One region of the Microcoleus sp. A003_D6 genome, then DNA from elsewhere that is predicted to be linked to it. Evidence: riboswitches for the same ligand, from Rfam matches in the RefSeq annotation. Region 1 holds a riboswitch; each other region holds the start of a gene.
What was found. A riboswitch is a leader RNA that binds a small molecule or an ion and turns the genes downstream of it on or off. The one in region 1 is predicted to bind cobalamin.
Positions count from the first base shown of each region.

Region 2: it holds a riboswitch for cobalamin, as region 1 does, so the genes downstream of both, QUB70_RS13435 (energy-coupling factor ABC transporter permease) here and QUB70_RS28710 (DUF1636 domain-containing protein) in region 1, are expected to answer to the same signal.
Region 3: it holds a riboswitch for cobalamin, as region 1 does, so the genes downstream of both, cobG (precorrin-3B synthase) here and QUB70_RS28710 (DUF1636 domain-containing protein) in region 1, are expected to answer to the same signal.

Region 1 is NZ_JAUBWA010000159.1:3,708-9,491, forward strand. It holds gene QUB70_RS28690 (slr1659 superfamily regulator) at 1-327, opposite strand, end outside; gene cynS (cyanase) at 978-1,421, shown strand; gene clpX (ATP-dependent protease ATP-binding subunit ClpX) at 1,789-3,171, shown strand; gene QUB70_RS28705 (hypothetical protein) at 3,203-3,415, opposite strand; cobalamin riboswitch at 3,425-3,571, shown strand; gene QUB70_RS28710 (DUF1636 domain-containing protein) at 3,594-4,004, shown strand; gene cobW (cobalamin biosynthesis protein CobW) at 4,195-5,235, shown strand; gene QUB70_RS28720 (aspartyl protease) at 5,283-5,669, opposite strand; gene QUB70_RS28725 (hypothetical protein) at 5,666-5,784, opposite strand, start outside.
Region 2 is NZ_JAUBWA010000041.1:8,444-14,227, reverse strand. It holds gene QUB70_RS13450 (ABC transporter substrate-binding protein) at 1-1,010, opposite strand, end outside; gene cbiQ (cobalt ECF transporter T component CbiQ) at 1,484-2,284, opposite strand; gene QUB70_RS13440 (energy-coupling factor ABC transporter substrate-binding protein) at 2,281-2,613, opposite strand; gene QUB70_RS13435 (energy-coupling factor ABC transporter permease) at 2,617-3,375, opposite strand; cobalamin riboswitch at 3,398-3,544, opposite strand; gene QUB70_RS13430 (Uma2 family endonuclease) at 3,776-4,621, shown strand; gene QUB70_RS13425 (FAD-dependent oxidoreductase) at 4,861-5,784, shown strand, end outside.
Region 3 is NZ_JAUBWA010000062.1:812-6,595, forward strand. It holds gene QUB70_RS17965 (precorrin-2 C(20)-methyltransferase) at 1-205, opposite strand, end outside; gene QUB70_RS17970 (precorrin-8X methylmutase) at 202-831, opposite strand; gene cobG (precorrin-3B synthase) at 896-2,341, opposite strand; adenosylcobalamin-variant (AdoCbl-variant) riboswitch at 2,398-2,477, opposite strand; gene cbiE (precorrin-6y C5,15-methyltransferase (decarboxylating) subunit CbiE) at 2,878-4,086, shown strand; gene QUB70_RS17985 (hypothetical protein) at 4,149-4,493, shown strand; gene QUB70_RS17990 (hypothetical protein) at 4,498-4,887, shown strand; gene QUB70_RS17995 (class I SAM-dependent DNA methyltransferase) at 5,076-5,784, opposite strand, start outside.

The DNA of each region.
Region 1 (5,784 bases):
CAGGGAAGGCATCAACCGCTGCAAGTTTTTCAGCGATTTTCCCTGCCAGGGGATCTCTTTAGAGCCTTTCACGGCGATTTGAATATTCTTTCTCTGGCGCACTTTGATCACAAATTTGGAGACAATATTAATTCCCGAACTATTTAATAATTCTAGCTTTCGCAAGTCTAGAGTAATCGTGTTTGGTGAGGAGTCAACCACTTCGTTGAGCAGATCGACGATCGGCGCGTATTCTTCCATCTGGCTGAGCCGGAACGAGCCGCAGCAGGTGACTGTTTGGGTAGCGCGATCGTACTCGATGGTGTAATCTTTGGTCTTAATCTCCATACTTTTGTCAGTTGCCGGTTGTGAGCGGTAAAGGGGCTTTGGCTGCGGGAGCGAGGATTGAGCGTCAGGCTGGCACGATCTAAATTCGGCTGTTTGCCTGTGTTTGTGCAACTTGCACTACACATACAGCCAACTGTACCATTGCCCTAGGGCAGTTATGACTTATTTGGGGATTTATCTGGTGCAAGTTGTGGGTTTAAAACAGTAGCCTAAAAAGCAAGACAAGTCTTGCTTTTTCAGATTTTGACGAAAGCAAGCAATAATCGTTATAAACTGGAGAAACGCTTGATTAGTGCGGGAAGAATCAAGCTGACAGGGCGTGAAAACCACAGAAACACACACTCTTGCTCAAATTAATCATCAAAAAACCAAATATTTCAAGTCCTCTGTTAATTTTAGCAGTCTCTAACTGGGAATATCCGGCCAACCTGAGCAATCAGGAAGCTTTGAGCATCCGAGCTAGGCTAAACATAAACCGCTAAGTTTGACTTGCTGATTTCTTTTTGTTTTTAGAAGCGGTGGAGGAGACCAGCTTTTGCTGAAGTTCCTCCTCGATCGATTCGTTTTTTTTCTCGACTTGCTATTGACAAAATCCCCAAAATGTGAGATATATCTCATATCTTGCACCGCAGTGAGTTGGAGAATATTTAATGGCAATTTCAGAAATTACAGAAAAGCTTTTGGCTGCTAAAAAAGCTCAGGGAATTAGTTTTGCAGATTTAGAAAAACTTTTGGGTCGCGACGAAGTTTGGATTGCTGCGGTTATTTACCGCCAAGCTACCGCATCGGTCGATGAAGCCGAGAAAATTGGATTGGCTTTGGGATTGGATAGCGAGACGGTTGCGGTTCTCTGTGAACCTCCGTTAAAAGGTTCTTTGGAGCCTGCCGTTCCAGTTGACCCTCTGATTTATCGGTTCTATGAAATTATGCAGGTTTACGGGATGCCGCTCAAAGCAGTGATACACGAAAAATTTGGTGACGGGATTATGAGCGCGGTAGACTTTACTTTGGATGTCGAGAAAGAAGCAGACCCAAAAGGCGATCGAGTGAAAATAATTATGTCGGGGAAATTTTTGGCATACAAAAAATGGTAAGCCAGTGCGGCTTTACTTTCAAGTAAAAATTAAAAATGAAAAATTTGGTCTAATGACTAATGACTAATGACTAATGACTAAGGCCTCAAAAGTGTTAAGTTAGAAACAGAGATCGCGAAGCTTGACTCCGCCAAAAAACGGAGACAAGCCCCCGACTTAAGTCGTGCAGATCCCCAAATTTTAGACCCTAGTTCAGCTCCAAAATTCATCTGTGGAGTAAATCTAAAATCTAAAATCTAAAATCTAAAATCGACTGACTGGCTTGGGTGTCCGATCGGGAAACCTTTCTAGGGCAAGGCTAAGATCGATCGCGCGGCAACTTCCCCAGTCAAAGAAAGCAACCGCAACCGTAAAGTAAGAGGCAAATATGTCAAAATATGACTCCCATCTCAGATGCTCCTTTTGCGGCAAGTCGCAGGAGTACGTCCGCAAGTTAATAGCTGGGCCCGGCGTCTACATTTGCGATGAATGCGTGGAACTCTGCAATGAAATTTTAGAGGAGGAGTTCTTTGACTCCAGCAAAGCAATTGGTCAACAGATTCCCCAGTCAGAGGTGCGAGAGTCTCAGGGACAAGGAACGCGGCGGCCAGGTCGATCGAACAAATCGAAAATCGTATTAGCTCAAATTCCCAAACCCACAGACATTAAACACCATTTAGACAACCACGTCATCGGCCAGCATTCAGCAAAAAAAGTCCTTTCTGTAGCAGTTTACAACCACTACAAGCGCTTGAGCGCAGACCAAGCTAAAGACAGCGGCAAGTCTTCCCCTGACAGCGATGTAGAACTGCAAAAATCCAACATCATGCTAGTCGGCCCGACAGGTTGCGGCAAAACTTTGTTAGCCCAAAGTTTGGCGCAAATGCTCGAAGTCCCGTTTGCGGTAGCCGATGCGACGACGCTGACAGAAGCTGGATATGTCGGCGACGATGTAGAAAATATCTTGCTGCGACTTTTGCAAATGTCGGATTTTGATGTCGAATCGGCGCAGCGCGGGATTATTTATATTGATGAAATTGACAAGATTGCTCGCAAAAGCGAAAACACTTCGATCACCAGGGATGTATCGGGAGAAGGAGTGCAGCAAGCGCTGCTAAAAATGTTGGAAGGAACGGTGGTTAACGTGCCCCCGCAAGGCGGCCGCAAACATCCTTACCAAGATTTTATTCAAGTTGACACTAGCAAGATTCTATTTATTTGCGGCGGTGCTTTTGTCGGTTTGGAAAAAATAGTTGAACAGCGTTTGGGTAAAAAATCTTTGGGCTTTATTCAGCCAGCAGAAAGCGACAGCAACTCGACTTTGCCGGCGAAAGACAAGCGGGCTGCTGATATTTTGCAGCAGGTACAGCCCGACGATTTAGTGAAGTTTGGTTTGATTCCTGAGTTTGTGGGGCGGATACCTGTGGTGACGGTGATTTCGCCGCTGGATGAAGCAGCTTTGATGCAGATATTGACTGAACCCCGGAATGCGCTGGTGAAGCAGTATCAAAAGCTGTTGAACATGGACAGCGTGGAGTTGGAATTTGAGCCGGATGCGCTGCGGGCGATCGCCCAGGAAGCCTATCGACGCAAAACCGGCGCGAGAGCTCTTCGCAGCATTTTAGAGGAGTTAATGCTGGATGTGATGTACGAGTTGCCTTCTCGCAAGGATGTGGCTCACTGTATGATTACTAAGGAAATGGTGGAGAAGCGATCGACTGCCGAATTGCTGTGGCATCCCGCTTGGCACAAACAGCACGAAACAGCTTAATTTATAGTTTGTAGGGTGTGTGCAGCGCACCCTACAAACTACTAAACCAGCGCCCCGATTTATCCCTGGGATCGCTTTCTCCAATCTGAAATCTAAATTCGATTGGTGGCAAGTGCGGTACGATCTGAGATGTTGCACCATTGTCAGCAACAGGCTTTCCGGCCTGTTTCACAAAAGATAAATTTTCTCGCTTCACAGGCCCGAAAGCCTGTTCAGAAAAGGCTAATTGAGAATGGTGCAACATAATGAGGTATGATGTGAATTCGCGATCGGTTCTAGCGGGGAGCAGCCGCCAGAGGAAACGGGGAAAGTTCGGTGCAAGTCCGGCGCTGTCCCGCAACTGTAATGAAACCCTTGTGGTTTCTCAAGTCAGAATGCCCGCCGATATCTAACTCACTTTTGAACGCATCTGCGAGGTACGGATGATGGATGGAATTAATGCGGCTGTACGCACAAAGCACAGTCTGTTTGTTTGCACTGCTTGCGCGAGTGTTTGGAAAGACGGCAAGCGCGAAGGCAAAAGCGGCGGCCAACAATTTATGGAAGATTTATCGAAACTCGCTAAAGATTGGGAGTTTTCTGATAAATTTGAGATTCAAGAAGTTGAGTGCATGAGTGCTTGCAGTCACTCTTGTGCGGTGTCTTTTGCTGCTGTGGGAAAGTACACTTATTTGTTTGGTGATTTACCTGTAAATGAGCCGGAAAGCGTCGAGGCTGTACTGGAATGCGCGGGTCAATACTATGCTAAACCGGACGGTTTGTTGCCTTGGTCTGAGCGTCCTCAAGCTCTGAAAAAAGGCATTTTGGCTAAGATTCCGCCGCTGGGGAATTAGAGATAAGATGAGGCGATAAATTTTCGCTTTTACTCAAAGTCTAGATCCCCCTAAATCCCCCTTAAGAAGGGGGACTTTGAGTATTTCGAGTTTCTTCCTGTTTAAAACAGACTTTGAACCCTCTTGTCCCCCCTTCTTAAGGGGGGTTAGGGGGGATCTGAACCATAATTCTCAACCTGACAATAATTTAATGCACAAGATTCCTGTTACAGTTATCACTGGTTTTCTCGGTAGCGGCAAAACTACCTTAATTCGTCACTTATTGCAAAACAATCAAGGCCGCCGCATTGCTGTTCTGGTTAATGAATTTGGCGAAATTGGTATCGACGGAGAACTGCTGCGCGATTGCCAAGTTTGCGACGACGATGATGATGATGATAAAAATGTCACTAGCAATATTGTAGAACTCACAAATGGTTGTCTTTGCTGCACTGTTCAAGAGGAATTTTTGCCGACTATGCAAGAATTGTTGAAGCGCCGAGAACAAATTGATTGTATCTTGATTGAGACTTCGGGCCTGGCACTTCCTAAACCTTTGATTCAAGCTTTTCGCTGGCCGGAAATTCGCACGGGCGCTACTGTGGACGGTGTGGTTGCTGTTGTCGATTGCGAAGCTATTGCTAGCGGTTCTTTTGTGGGCGATATTGATGCTTTGATGGCACAGCGGCAGGCTGATTCTAGTTTGGATCACGAAACTCCGATCGAGGAATTGTTTGAAGACCAGTTGGGCTGTGCTGATATGGTACTTTTAACGAAGGTCGATCGCGTGGATGCGGAAACTCAACAGAAAGTTCAAACCTGGTTGCAGCAAGAGTTGCGCCCTAGTGTGAAAATTGTTCCGTCTAAGAGTGGCGAAATTAACCCTGATGTGCTGTTGGGATTTAATGCGGCGGTTGAGGATGATTTGGAGTCGCGCCCCAGTCACCACGACACGGAGGAGGAACACGAGCACGATGATGATATTAACTCGACTTTCTTTATTGCCGATCGCGAATTTGAACCTGAAGCTTTGGTGAAAAAACTGCAATCCTTGATGCAGCAGGAGGAAATCTATCGGATTAAAGGGTTTGTGGCTGTTCCCAAGAAACCGATGAGGATGGTGTTGCAAGGCGTGGGTTCGCGGATCGAACATTTTTACGATCGCCCTTGGCAACCTTCGGAGATCCGGCAAACCAAATTAGTGTTTATCGGTCGGGAACTCGACTCTGCTAAAATACAGTCATTCTTGTAGTTGAATCCGGGCGATCGCTTTTGTCATCAAGGGCGATCGATCTTCAGTCATTCTGCACTCGATACTGTTTCTAGCGTCAAAATGCCGATCGGTTTATTAACAACTAGCTGCATCCTGTCTAACCATTGGGAACCGATTAAAATCTCCGGGAGATCCTCTCCAACATGGACGGGAACGATCAACTCTTGACCGTCAATAATTACTCGACCTTCATAGAGGTCAAATAAAGCATCTCCCCGCGCTGTAGCTAGCTTGAATTTAGACTGAACTAACGGCCAATCCAAAGCCTCCATATCTTGAAAATTAATTGCCAGATAGCCTGCGGTAAAACCTGTATCTAGCATTACTTCCACTGGAAAAATCTCGCCATTAGATGCAATCAATTCAATCTCAAAAAACAATTCTCCGTTTTCCCCAAACCAACCTGATATCATATTCTGCCACAGGTTCCTGTTTCATTGAGGCGAAAGGTTGCTAGCATCACATTTTTATCGCCGTACTGTTCCTTAATTTTTTGAACAATACCTAAAAGTGTAGGGTCAAGCAAAT
Region 2 (5,784 bases), on a different contig from region 1:
GCCAGAGAGATGGCGCGATCGATGCGATCGACGTGGGGCGCTACCATCAATCCTTGTGCACCTTTGCTGACAGCATCGGCGAGGGCATTGTCGGGATTAAAAGAGGGTAATGAAAAGTCGCAAATAGTGGGAACTAATTTGCCACCAGCAGCAGTAAGAGATGCCACAAATTCATCTTTGAATGATATGTTATCGGGTGCTTGGGAATCATAACAAATGGCAATATTAGTTTTGCCTGCTGTTTTGACTGCATATTCTGCTAATGGAGCGGCCATTACGCTAATAGCGGGAACTGTCCGAAAGATGTAACTGCCAAATCCTGATAGATTATTGGCAAAGCTAGTTGGCGTTACCATTACCAATTTTTCTTGCTGATAGATTGGAGCAGCTTCGAGAGATGCGTTGCTAGCATTGTGTCCAATTACTGCTAGTATACTTGGATCTTTTGTCAATGTCTTTGCAACTTCTCTGACAACTTCTGGACTGTTGTCGTCGTTGACAATTTCTACTTGCAGTTTTGCGCCATTGATGCCACCGCTAGTATTGATTTCATCCTGAGCTTGGGCAACACCTCGGAGGATTTCTTGGGCGACATTGGGGTTACTACCAATGGGGACGCTGACAGCTATTTTTAAGGGAGAACCACTGCTGGCTGTGGCATTATTCAAATAAATAACGGTTTCTGGATCGTTGCGATTTTGTTTCAGCGAAGCCTGAAACTTCTGGATGGCGACTGGATAATCTCCTTTGCCAAAAGCTTCAATACCTGCTTGTTTGTCTGCTGTGGTTTGGGATGTCACCAATATCTGATTTCCTAAACTGATGCGAGTTGCGATCGCTCCGGGTGCGATCGTTCCCGGTGTAGATGTAGATGTAGATGTAGGTGTATTTGAAGTTTGGGCCTTCAATAAACCGGGAAGAAACTTGTATGCGCCAAACCCTATTAAGCCGAGGGCGATAATAAAAACAATGGGCGGGGGGCTGTTTTTTTTGTTAGTATCTTGATACATAATTTTTTTTTCGGTATGTTGATAATGCAATTATTCATTCAACTACTGTTCGCGTCAATTCATATAATTCATTAATTAAGTTCATAAAAGTCATATTTGTAATAGCTGTTGCAGGAAGTGCGATCGACCTTATGCAAATCCGGCCCGCTAAACTAACGAGAATACGAGAATTATCAACAATAGTCCTGGACGCGCGGGTGCTCAGAAACCGGGTTTTTTGCGAGAATACTTCTTTACAGCCCACAGATTCGGTAAAAACCCGGTTTCTTTGCTTGTGATGCGTAAGTCTCCTTGATATTAACCGCCGCCAGCATCGCCACCACCGCCACCGCCACTAATCGTGAATATAATGCAGGACTTACCCACTCCCACCAAAGAAACCGGGTTTTTTACGAAAAGACGCGTTACAGCTAGCAGATTCGGTAAAAAAAACCGGTTTCTGGGCGCCCATTCGTCTAGGACTAACAATAAATTTAGCGTTGAAATACCGCGCTTACCAAAGTTAAAACCGTGCAGCCAAACACAGCTTCAAATGTATATCTTGGCGAAGGTTTATAAGGGTAAGAATGCCAGACGCGCAGTTCTCCATTAAAGCCGCGCGATGCTAAACTCAAGGAAACTTGACGGTAGTTTATCAAAGTTCGCTGAAGCAATTGTCCGATTAAAATGCCTAAACTGCGCATTCCCAGTTTCCAAGTGCGATAGCCGCAGCGCGAGTTTTGGGCTATCCAAAGTTCATCGGCGATCGCCAACAAGCTAAAAATAAACCGATACATTAGTAATAGCAGTTCTGTGACTAACCCTGGACAGCGTAATTGTCTGATAATTTGCAAGACTTCTGTAAATGGAACCGTCAAGAGGATGAAATACATACAGCTTGTCGATGCCAATGTACGGGAAAACAAGAGACTCACTTGATGAATTCCGGTGCGGCTCAGATACAGATAAAAAGTGCCGGTGCTAATGCCCCAACCTTGCCAAATATCCCACTCAATTGCGGGGAGACGATCGCCCGCAACCGCACCCAGCGCCAAAGCAGGCAAACTCGTCAGCAAAAACATCAACGGTAGCGACAGCAACCGCAGATAAAGTTTCCCCGGAATGCCCGCATAGATGACAATCCAGACTGCTAACCAAAGGGCGATCGACAATTGGACGATCGCCCCAGAAACCAGAGACAGAATTAAAAGGGCGATCGCAAAGGATAACTTGTGAGATGGCGGCAACCCGCGCAAACGATTGGTATAAGCCAGACTATCAATCTGATGGTTCATTCCAACGGCGATTTATCATCAGATTTCTGAGATTGCGATCGTCCCTTGTACAGCCCGATCGCATATCCAATCACACCCGCCCCCAGCGCCGCTTGAGTGGCAAATAAGAGACTTTCAATTTCGCCGCTAGCCGGCTCAAAAAAGTGCTTGAACCAAGGTTCATAACCCGGTTGAATCTCGGTAATTGCCTTTTCGGCTTGGTCATCCGAGCCGCCGTATTCACCGCGCACAAAAGCTAGGGGAATGACAGCAAGTACAACAACTGCGATCGCCAACATCCAATTTTGTTTTGAAGTAGCTTGCTGACTGCTTGTGTGTTTTTGACTCATGGCTTATGACTCCTGTCTCAATAATTTCAAAGTTTCCAACTCCGGCTTCCCGTAAGAATGCAGCCAATTCCAGACCAATACTGTCAGCAATCCTTCACTAATCGCCAGCGGTACTTGAGTAATTGCAAAGATACCAGCAAACTTGAGAAACGAAGCCATAAAGCCGCCGCTTGCTGCGGGAAAAGCTAACGCTAATTGAATCGAAGTCACCACATAAGTCAGCAAATCTGCGATCGCCGCCGCACAAAAAATTGCCGCCCGCTGGCTACCAGTTCGCAACAGCAAATGATAGATAAAATACGCAGCAAACGGGCCGACAATCGCCATCGAAAACATATTAGCTCCCAGCGTTGTCAGCCCGCCGTGCGCTAACAGTAACGTTTGAAAAAGCAGCACTAAAGCCCCCAGTACAGCCATCACCGAAGGGCCGAACAAAATCGCACCCAAACCCGTACCCGTCGGGTGAGAACAACTCCCCGTTACCGATGGAATTTTTAAAGCAGAAAGTACAAAAGTAAACGCACCGGCTAAAGCTAGCAGCAGTTTAAGTTCCGGGTGTTCTTTTGTAATGCGAGTAATCGCACGCAACCCAAAGGCAAAAAAAGGCAGCGCCACAATCCACCAAAACGCAGCCCATTGCACCGGCAAAAAACCTTCCGAAATGTGCATAGCTGCGGCGGGCGTTGCCGAGCCCAGGACAATATAACAACTCAAGCCAGCCATCAATCCCAAGCTGACCAATTTCCGATTTCCGGCCTTCATTCTGAACCTCGCAGATGAGACAATATAAACCAACACATCGGCGGGCATCCTGACTCAGAAAGCGACATCACCTTCATTACAGTTGCGGGACAGCGCCGGACTTGCACCGAACTTTCCCCGTTTCCTCTAATGGCTGCTCCCCATTAGAACCGAATCGTTAGCTTAGTATAGTCGATCGCGTAAGTCTCAGCGGATATTTTACAAAAATTATTTCAGATTAAGTAAGTAAGTCAAGATTACCTATCTTCTTCCTTCTATTCCTTTTCTTCCTTCGCGTCCTAGCGCTTACGCGCGGCTTCGCCTAACGCGTATTCGCGGTTCATTAAAATCTCAACCAAACACACAAATACAACCAAACAAATCAAGGTTATAATCTTAGTAAGTTTTGAGGAAAGCCGCAATGTTACAGTACAACTTGCCGAGGAACTTGCCCTCCGCCGATGAACTACCCGACTCGGATGAAACGCCTGTGGATAACGAACTGCAAGAACTAATACCAGGGTTGTTAAAAGCAATATTGCTCATACTTTGGGCCGAACGCATGGACTGGTTTTTTGGGATAGATATGGGTGTGTATCATCATCCTGACGAACCGGCTATTGTCCCCGATGCTTTCTTAAGTTTAGGAGTAGAACGATTTTACGACGAAGAATTGCGCCCCAGTTACGTGCTGTGGGATGAAAATGTCATGCCACTTTTCGTGCTAGAAGTTGTTTCCCCAACTTATCGCAAGGAATACAGCACAAAATTAGACACTTATCAAGCTTTAGGCGTACTTTATTACGTCATTTATTCTTCCCGCCGCCGTCGCAAACCTCATTTGGAAGTACACAAGTTAGTCAATGGAAAGTACGAGTTACAGTCAGGAAATCCAGTTTGGATGCCAGAGATTGGTTTAGGAATTGGTTGTGAAAGGGGAAATTATTCTGGGGTGACAAGGGAGTGGTTGTATTGGTATGATGCCGATGGAAAACGTTATCTGACTCCTGAAGAAAAGGTGAAAGAATCAGCGCAACTCGCCCAACAGGAATCCCAGCGCGCCCAACAGGAATCCCAGCGCGCCCAACAGGAAGCCCAGCGCGCCCAACAGGAATCCCAGCGCGCCCAACAGGAATCCCAGCGCGCCCAACAGGAATCCCAGCGCGCCCAACAGGAATCCCAGCGTGCCGATCGACTAGCTGAACGTTCCGAACAATTAGCTCAGCGATTGCGGGAGTTGGGGATAGATCCTGATAATCTGAGCTGATTGCAGTCAAGAGTGCAAGACTGACGCACTCTTGACGTTCAGGAACCTGGTTTTTCAACGCCCGATCGATCGCCCTCAACGAAGGATTTCCGGCAAAAACCCCGGTTGCTGCATCCAAGAATGTGTGAATATTTATCGCAAAAATCAGGAAAGATGGAGATAGATTTGGAAAAAACAGAGAGTTTGACGGCAAACATTGAGATCCAGCTCGAAAAAATGACGGGAGAGGTTATTAAATAATGGTCACGGATCTGCGTTTTTACGATGTCATCGGATTTGGTGACGAAGTTCCTGGAGTTCTAGCTGTTATCTCAGCGGCCAGAGAATACCGCCGCCTGACAAAACGTTATCCGCGAGTTCTGCTGATGTCTAAAGGAAACTTGCAAGAAGGAATTGGCGGGCATTTGGTAAGAGGCGGTCTTGCTTATTTAGATAGAAGTCAGATCGGTCAAGAACTTCAACAATCTTTAAAATTAGATACCTTTGGTTCACCGGCGGCAATCTATAAAGAGTTCCTGCAAAAATCCGGTGTCAGTGCGATCGCGCTTGACCCCCGCAAAGCCAGTGCAGCGCTGAAAGAAATGCTGTCACAAGCAGGGGTCGATCTCCTCAGCAAAGTAGAAATTCAATCAGTAAATAAAGAACGCCAAAGAATTGCCAGCATAACCACATCTAGAGGCATAGTTTATGCAGGTAAGCAATTTATTGATGCCACCGTCAATGGCGAATTAGCCCAAGCAGCAGGTGTGAGAAAGCTGAAGGGATTTGAAACATTTGGTCTGCCTAACTCAGAACTTCCAGTCACCCTCGTTTTTGAAACTCAAGGACTCAGTGTCCGAAGACTGAAAGAACTCGATTACAATTATCTAAAACGCTTCACAAACCTCGCCGATTCAGAGAGTCAAAAATTTTTGCTGTACGCGGCTGGGAAGGATGCCAAACTAGCAGAACAACTCCGGCTGGAAATGCTCGACACCAGAGGCAATCTCAGAACTCTGTGGGCGGGCCGCGATTACATCGATGTGCGATCGCCGGCTCTGTCTGTAGCTTATCACTCCTTTAGAGGAACAAAGCTATCTTTTCCTGAAACCGGCATAATTTTAGATGAGGGAAATATAGCAATACTTCCAAATGAAAGACTTTCGTGGAATGCGCTTTTATTT
Region 3 (5,784 bases), on a different contig from region 1:
TAAAAGGCAACGGCATCGGAATCTCAATTTGTTCTGGACGCAGGTAATCCGCTACGATCGCCCTGGCGAGCACCTTACCGTTTTCCATCGCCGGATAGGCAATCACCGGCACCGATTGCAAAATCCGATAAGCTTTCAAAGTAATCAATTCAGGATCGCCAGGGCCGATGCCCAATCCGTACAACTTACCAGTAGTCTCAGTCATAATTCATCCTTTTTCGCTAACGCATTCACGGCCGCCGTTGCCATTGCACTGCCGCCGCGCCGCCCGTGTACTGTAATAAATGGCACTCCCCGACTGTTGGCAGCGAGTTCCGCTTTGGATTCGGCCGCCCCCACAAATCCTACCGGGAAACCCAGAATTAAACTTGGTTTCGGGACTCCATCATCTAACATTTCCAGGAGTCGGAACAAAGCAGTCGGGGCATTACCAATTGCCACAACCGCACCCTCCAAATCCTTTAGCCACAAATCAAGGGCTGCTGCCGATCGAGTATTTCCGATTTGGCGCGCCAACTCCGGGACATCGGGATGCCAGAGGGTGCAAATCACCTGATTGTTAGCGGGAAGTCGCTTGCGGGTGATGCCTTCGGCTATCATTCGGGCGTCGCACAAAATCGGCGCGCCTGCTGCGAGGGCTTGACGCCCGCAGGTGGCGGCACCGGGGGAAGCTGCTAAGTCTGTAACGATATCGATCATTCCGCAACTGTGAATTAGTCGCACGGCGACTGTTTCTAAGTCTGCTGGTAGGCTTGACAAGTCTGCTTCGGCGCGGATTGTGGCGAAGGATTTTGTGTAGATTTCTGTTCCGTCTCGGATGTAGTCAAGCATTGGTTATTGGTTACTTGTTATTGGTTACTTGTTATTTGTTATTTGTTATTTGTTATTTGAATTTTTATTCTGATTTATTAAGATTGAACCATTGTTGTAATTTGTCGATCGCCCATCGATCGCAAAATTCGCCAAATGACTCACCCGGTTCTCGAAGTTGGTGGTAGGCGCGCAGCATTTTTTCGATCGCGCGGGGCATCTCGGTTACACTAACAGCGGGGAAGATTTGCCGTCCAAAGGGCAAGTCTTTTTTACCTACATAAATGTTGTAACCTGCGATCGTCTCGTTTCCCTGCTGTATCTGAATTCCTATTAGGGTGATGTCAATTGGCTGGTGTTGGGCGCAGGATTTTTCGCAGCCGCTGAAATGTATGTTTATCGATCGGTCGATCGTCAGTTTTTGCGCTAAATCCCTCGCCATTGCTAGGGCGTGACTTTGAGTATCTGTCGCCGCTGACGCGCAGCCGCTGCTACCGGCGCAAGCAACTAAGCAGGAATCTAGGTTAGTTGCGGATGAGTGCAATCCTAAATCAGCGATTTGCTGTTTGACCTGAGAAACTTGGGAGTTGGGGATGTCGGAAATCAGCAGATTTTGCCACGGCGTAAGCCTCAGAGTGCCATTGGCGAGATTTTGGGCTAAATTTGCCAAATTCCGCATTTGTTTTGATTCTAGCTTGCCTAGGGGCAGAGCAATGCCGATGTAGGAGAAATCCGACTGTCGCTGACGGTGGATGCCGAGATTGGCGTTGGGTTCGATCGCCCTTTCTGAAAGTTCGATCGCGCTTCGCCTCAAGGGAAACGGCAATTTTGTCTCTACTTTTTCGAGATAACTTTCAACGCCCCAATCGGCTAGCAGGTGCCGCAAGCGCGGTTTTTTGCCCTCAATTCGCGGCCGATTTTTGGTGTATTCCAGATAGATATTAGCGAGGGATGCTAATACTGAAATAGTTTGCGATTGTTCGATAATAATTCCTGTATTGCTGTTGAAATACAGGCGAAAAACAATTTCAAAATTCTTCGGTAGGCTTTCTGGTACTAATAAAATATCGTTCCGTAAATCGCGGATCGAAACCGCTTCGCCGCCGTCAAAGCCAATGCTGAACTTAGCCGAAAGTTCCGATAACTCAGGATGTTTTTGCAGGTAATCATCCCAAGCTTTGACTAGCGGGCGAGTATCGAGTAACTGCTGGCGATCGATTCCTGCTGTCGGACTTGCCATCATATTGCGAATCGGGTCAACTTCAACGCGGCGAGACGCTAATCCCAATTCCTGCAAATCTTGCCAAATTTCTGGGGGAATTTCCGAGTGCAATTTTCGGATTTGCAAATTTGCCCGATTTGTGATTTGCAAACAGCCGGTACTGTAGCGATCGACCAAATCGGCGATCGTCCAACATTGCTGTACGCTTAAAATTCCCCCCGGAATCCGCATCCTCGATAATATTCCGTCGCGGGCGCGGGAACCGGAGAATAGGCCCGGACAAGTCGGTAAATCAGTCAAAAGCAACAAATAATCTCCTTCCCCGTGCGACGCAGGGAACCTACAAGTAAACGCGCAAAACGCGCCCCGAAATCGGCATTCTGACTTTCACAGTTGCGGCACAGCGCCGGAATTGCACCGGACTTTCCCGCTTTCAGGTTTAAGAAATGTATCACAAGTCGATCGCCCGCAGCAAAAATTCTTAACTTTCTTAACAAATGCCCGCTAATTTTGTTTAATCTCAGAGGAATAGCGAGAAACAGACTTTTTTACAAAAATATAAAGGTTGCAGGCCGCAGATTCGCTAAAAAACCCAATTGCTCTGGTTAAACTGCATCCCGTAGTGAGTTAAAATAATGACTCACTAGCCCAGATTCATTAATCCTAAAAACAGTGCAATTGCAGTTCCCTAGCATAGCCACAATAGATTTTTTTTAAAATTGTTAATCTGCGTTAATCCGTGTTTATCAGCCTAACATCTGCGGTTGACCTCTCGATCAAAAAATACTGTAAATGTCATCCCATATTATTCTTGAAAATTGATAAATCATAATTACCTTGGCGCAATGCACAAATGGCTTTCGGTAGTGGGAATTGGCGAGGATGGACTTTCGGGATTGAATCCGATCGCCCGATCGTTACTCGATCGATCTAAAATCGTTGTCGGGGGCGCGCGCCACCTCGCAATGCTACCAACCGACGACACCCGCGAAAAATTAGTTTGGGCTTCACCCCTGCAAAAAACCATTGACGACATCATCAGCAGGCGTCCAGAATCTGTTTGCGTGATCGCAAGCGGCGATCCGATGTGTCACGGAATTGGGGTAACACTGTCGCGCAAAATTCCCATTTCGGAAATGACTGTAATTCCCGCAGCATCGGCTTTTAGTCTTGCTTGCGCCCGTTTGGGTTGGTCACTAGACCAAGTTGAGACTTTCAGTTTAACCAATCGCCCGATCGCCTCGATCGCCCTTGCTTTCTATCCCGGTGCACGCTTGCTGGTGTTGAGTGCCGATCGACATACACCCGCAAAGGTTGCCAATTTGTTGACACAGCGGGGGTTTGGCAGCAGTTTGATGACCGTGTTCGAGCGGATGGGGTCGGAGGCGGAACGGCGGATTGAGGGGGTTGCAGCAGCTTGGAATATGGCGGATTTGGCGGATTTGAATGCGATCGCCATTGCAGTTACAGCCGATCGCGAAACTCTTATCCTCCCCCGCACTTCGGGTTTACCGGATGCTGCATATCGCCACGACGGACAGTTGACTAAACGGGAGGTTCGAGCCGTTACGCTGTCTTCATTAGCGCCGATTCCGGGGGAGTTGCTGTGGGATGTGGGCGCTGGCTGTGGCTCGATCGCGATTGAGTGGATGCGGAGTCATCGGAGTTGTCGGGCGATCGCGATCGAACGCCATCCAACTAGACTGGAATACATTGCTGAAAATGCCTCTAATTTTGGTGTTCCCGAACTCAAAATCGTGGCGGGAGACGCACCGGCTGCTTTGGCAAATTTGCCGCCACCGGATGCTATTTTCATTGGCGGCGGTGTCACCGCAGAGGCTTTGTTAGAAACTTGTTGGAATGCTTTAGGTGAAGGTGGCCGTTTGGTGGTAAATGCGGTGACTGTTGAAAGCGAACTTACGGTGCTGCAATGGCATTCTTTGCACGGCGGCGAATTGATTAGAATTGGGATTCAGCGGGTTGGTGCGATCGGTTCTTATATCGGTTGGAAACCGCTAGCACCGATTACTCAGTGGGTGGTAGTTAAGGGGTAAAAGGCGATCGATCTCTTTGCTAAAAGCTATGATAAATAATATCCTCTAAAATTATAGTGAGAATGCCAGACGAATCATCTGTAGATACTTATTTGTCTCGACTGTTTGAAGACTATTCCAACACTGAAGTTATTGAATTACAGCAATATCTTTCTGAATGGGATAGAGGAACTTATCGAACTGTTGCCCAGAGTGTGTTAGACCATTCACAAAGAAAAGGATTTGATCCACTCAAATATCTGCGTAAAGCACACAACTTCAACACCAGAGGTGCTGTGAGAGTTCCTCGGACGGGATATCGGCAGGATGGAGCCGCTGTTTATCGAAAGGGCAATGAGTTTTTAATTGTGCGATCTGACCAGTATGGTGTTGAGAAAATAGTGACTTATGGCATTAATGAGGAATAGAACTATGGCACAAGTTCAAAACAAGTTAACGATTCAGCAGGATATTATTGTGCAGCTTTTGACACAGTTGAATGTTGAGGATGAAAAAACTAAATCAGAGCGCAAAGAGATAGCTCATAGCTATCTTGGTACCGAGGAAGAGTTTTCGTTTTTGGAGGAGCTTGAGTTAGTGACAGTTAGCATTCGCGGTTATGCGAGTCAAATTGAGGCTGGCGCAGGAGTTGATAATCGCGAGGAAGCGATCGCAAATTTACATCAGCTTAGGGTGTTCGATCGTTCTGCGATTGCTGAATTTTATGCTGAAACGCGATCGGGCTATCTTCAAATGCGGTCTTATATCCGAATGCTAGACTATTTGCGGTTGCTGGTATTGGAGTATTTACAGATGGCATAAATTCAGTATGCGTATCGACGCACCTTACAGAATAGTTGAGGAAAAAAAACCAAACTTGTTTTGTAGCAAGCAATAGTTTTTATCAATTATCTAAGGTGCGTCGCTATGAGGTTGTTGGTCTTTATGCGAGAGATTGTCGATGGCGACACACCCTACGAATCATGTTGTAAGAATTTTAAAGAATGGTATTACCCAGCATTTCCAACTTCTGCCAGGTGCCAAAAAGTCACGCCACCTTCATCGTGACTGAGCAAAATCCCTAAATCTTCCAAGCTTTCCAAACAGTCGAAAATGACTTTTTGTTTGCGATTTGCTGCTTTGAAATGGGAGGTGACTTGGGTAGCTGTCCATTCGCCGCTTTGGGTGCGAAACAAGTCGCGGATGGCGGAAAGTTGCTCTTTGAGGGTTTTGGGAAAGGGTTGTTGTTCTGCGGGAACAATCGCGGTTTCGGTTTCGGTGGTGATACCTTCGAGAGTTGGTTGTACGTAGGTTTCGCCGGGAGATTGGTAGTCGGGACGCAGCCAGCGAATGTGTCCGTTGCGTTCTTCTTCGGCGCGTTGCGCGTTGAGGGTGACGAGGTTTTCGAGGATTTGGTCTTCGGTGAGGGTGGTTTCCCAACCATAGGCGGCAAATACGGCGCGATCGAGTTCGTCGTGGATTTGTTTGAGGGTGGAGACTAGGGCTTTTTGGTTGAAGGCTTTCTCTTTGTCGTTGAGGGGTTCGCCTTTGCGGAGTTGTTCGAGGAGGTTGTACATCCCGGTGATGGTGACTTCCGGGTTAGCGGTTTGGACTCGTTTGCGGTGGCTGTCGAGGCGTTCTCCGAGTTCTCGGATGGTTTGTTTTTGAGTATCAGTTGCGTCGGGGAATGGGAAGGGGTCGAAGCAAGTAGTTTTGTTG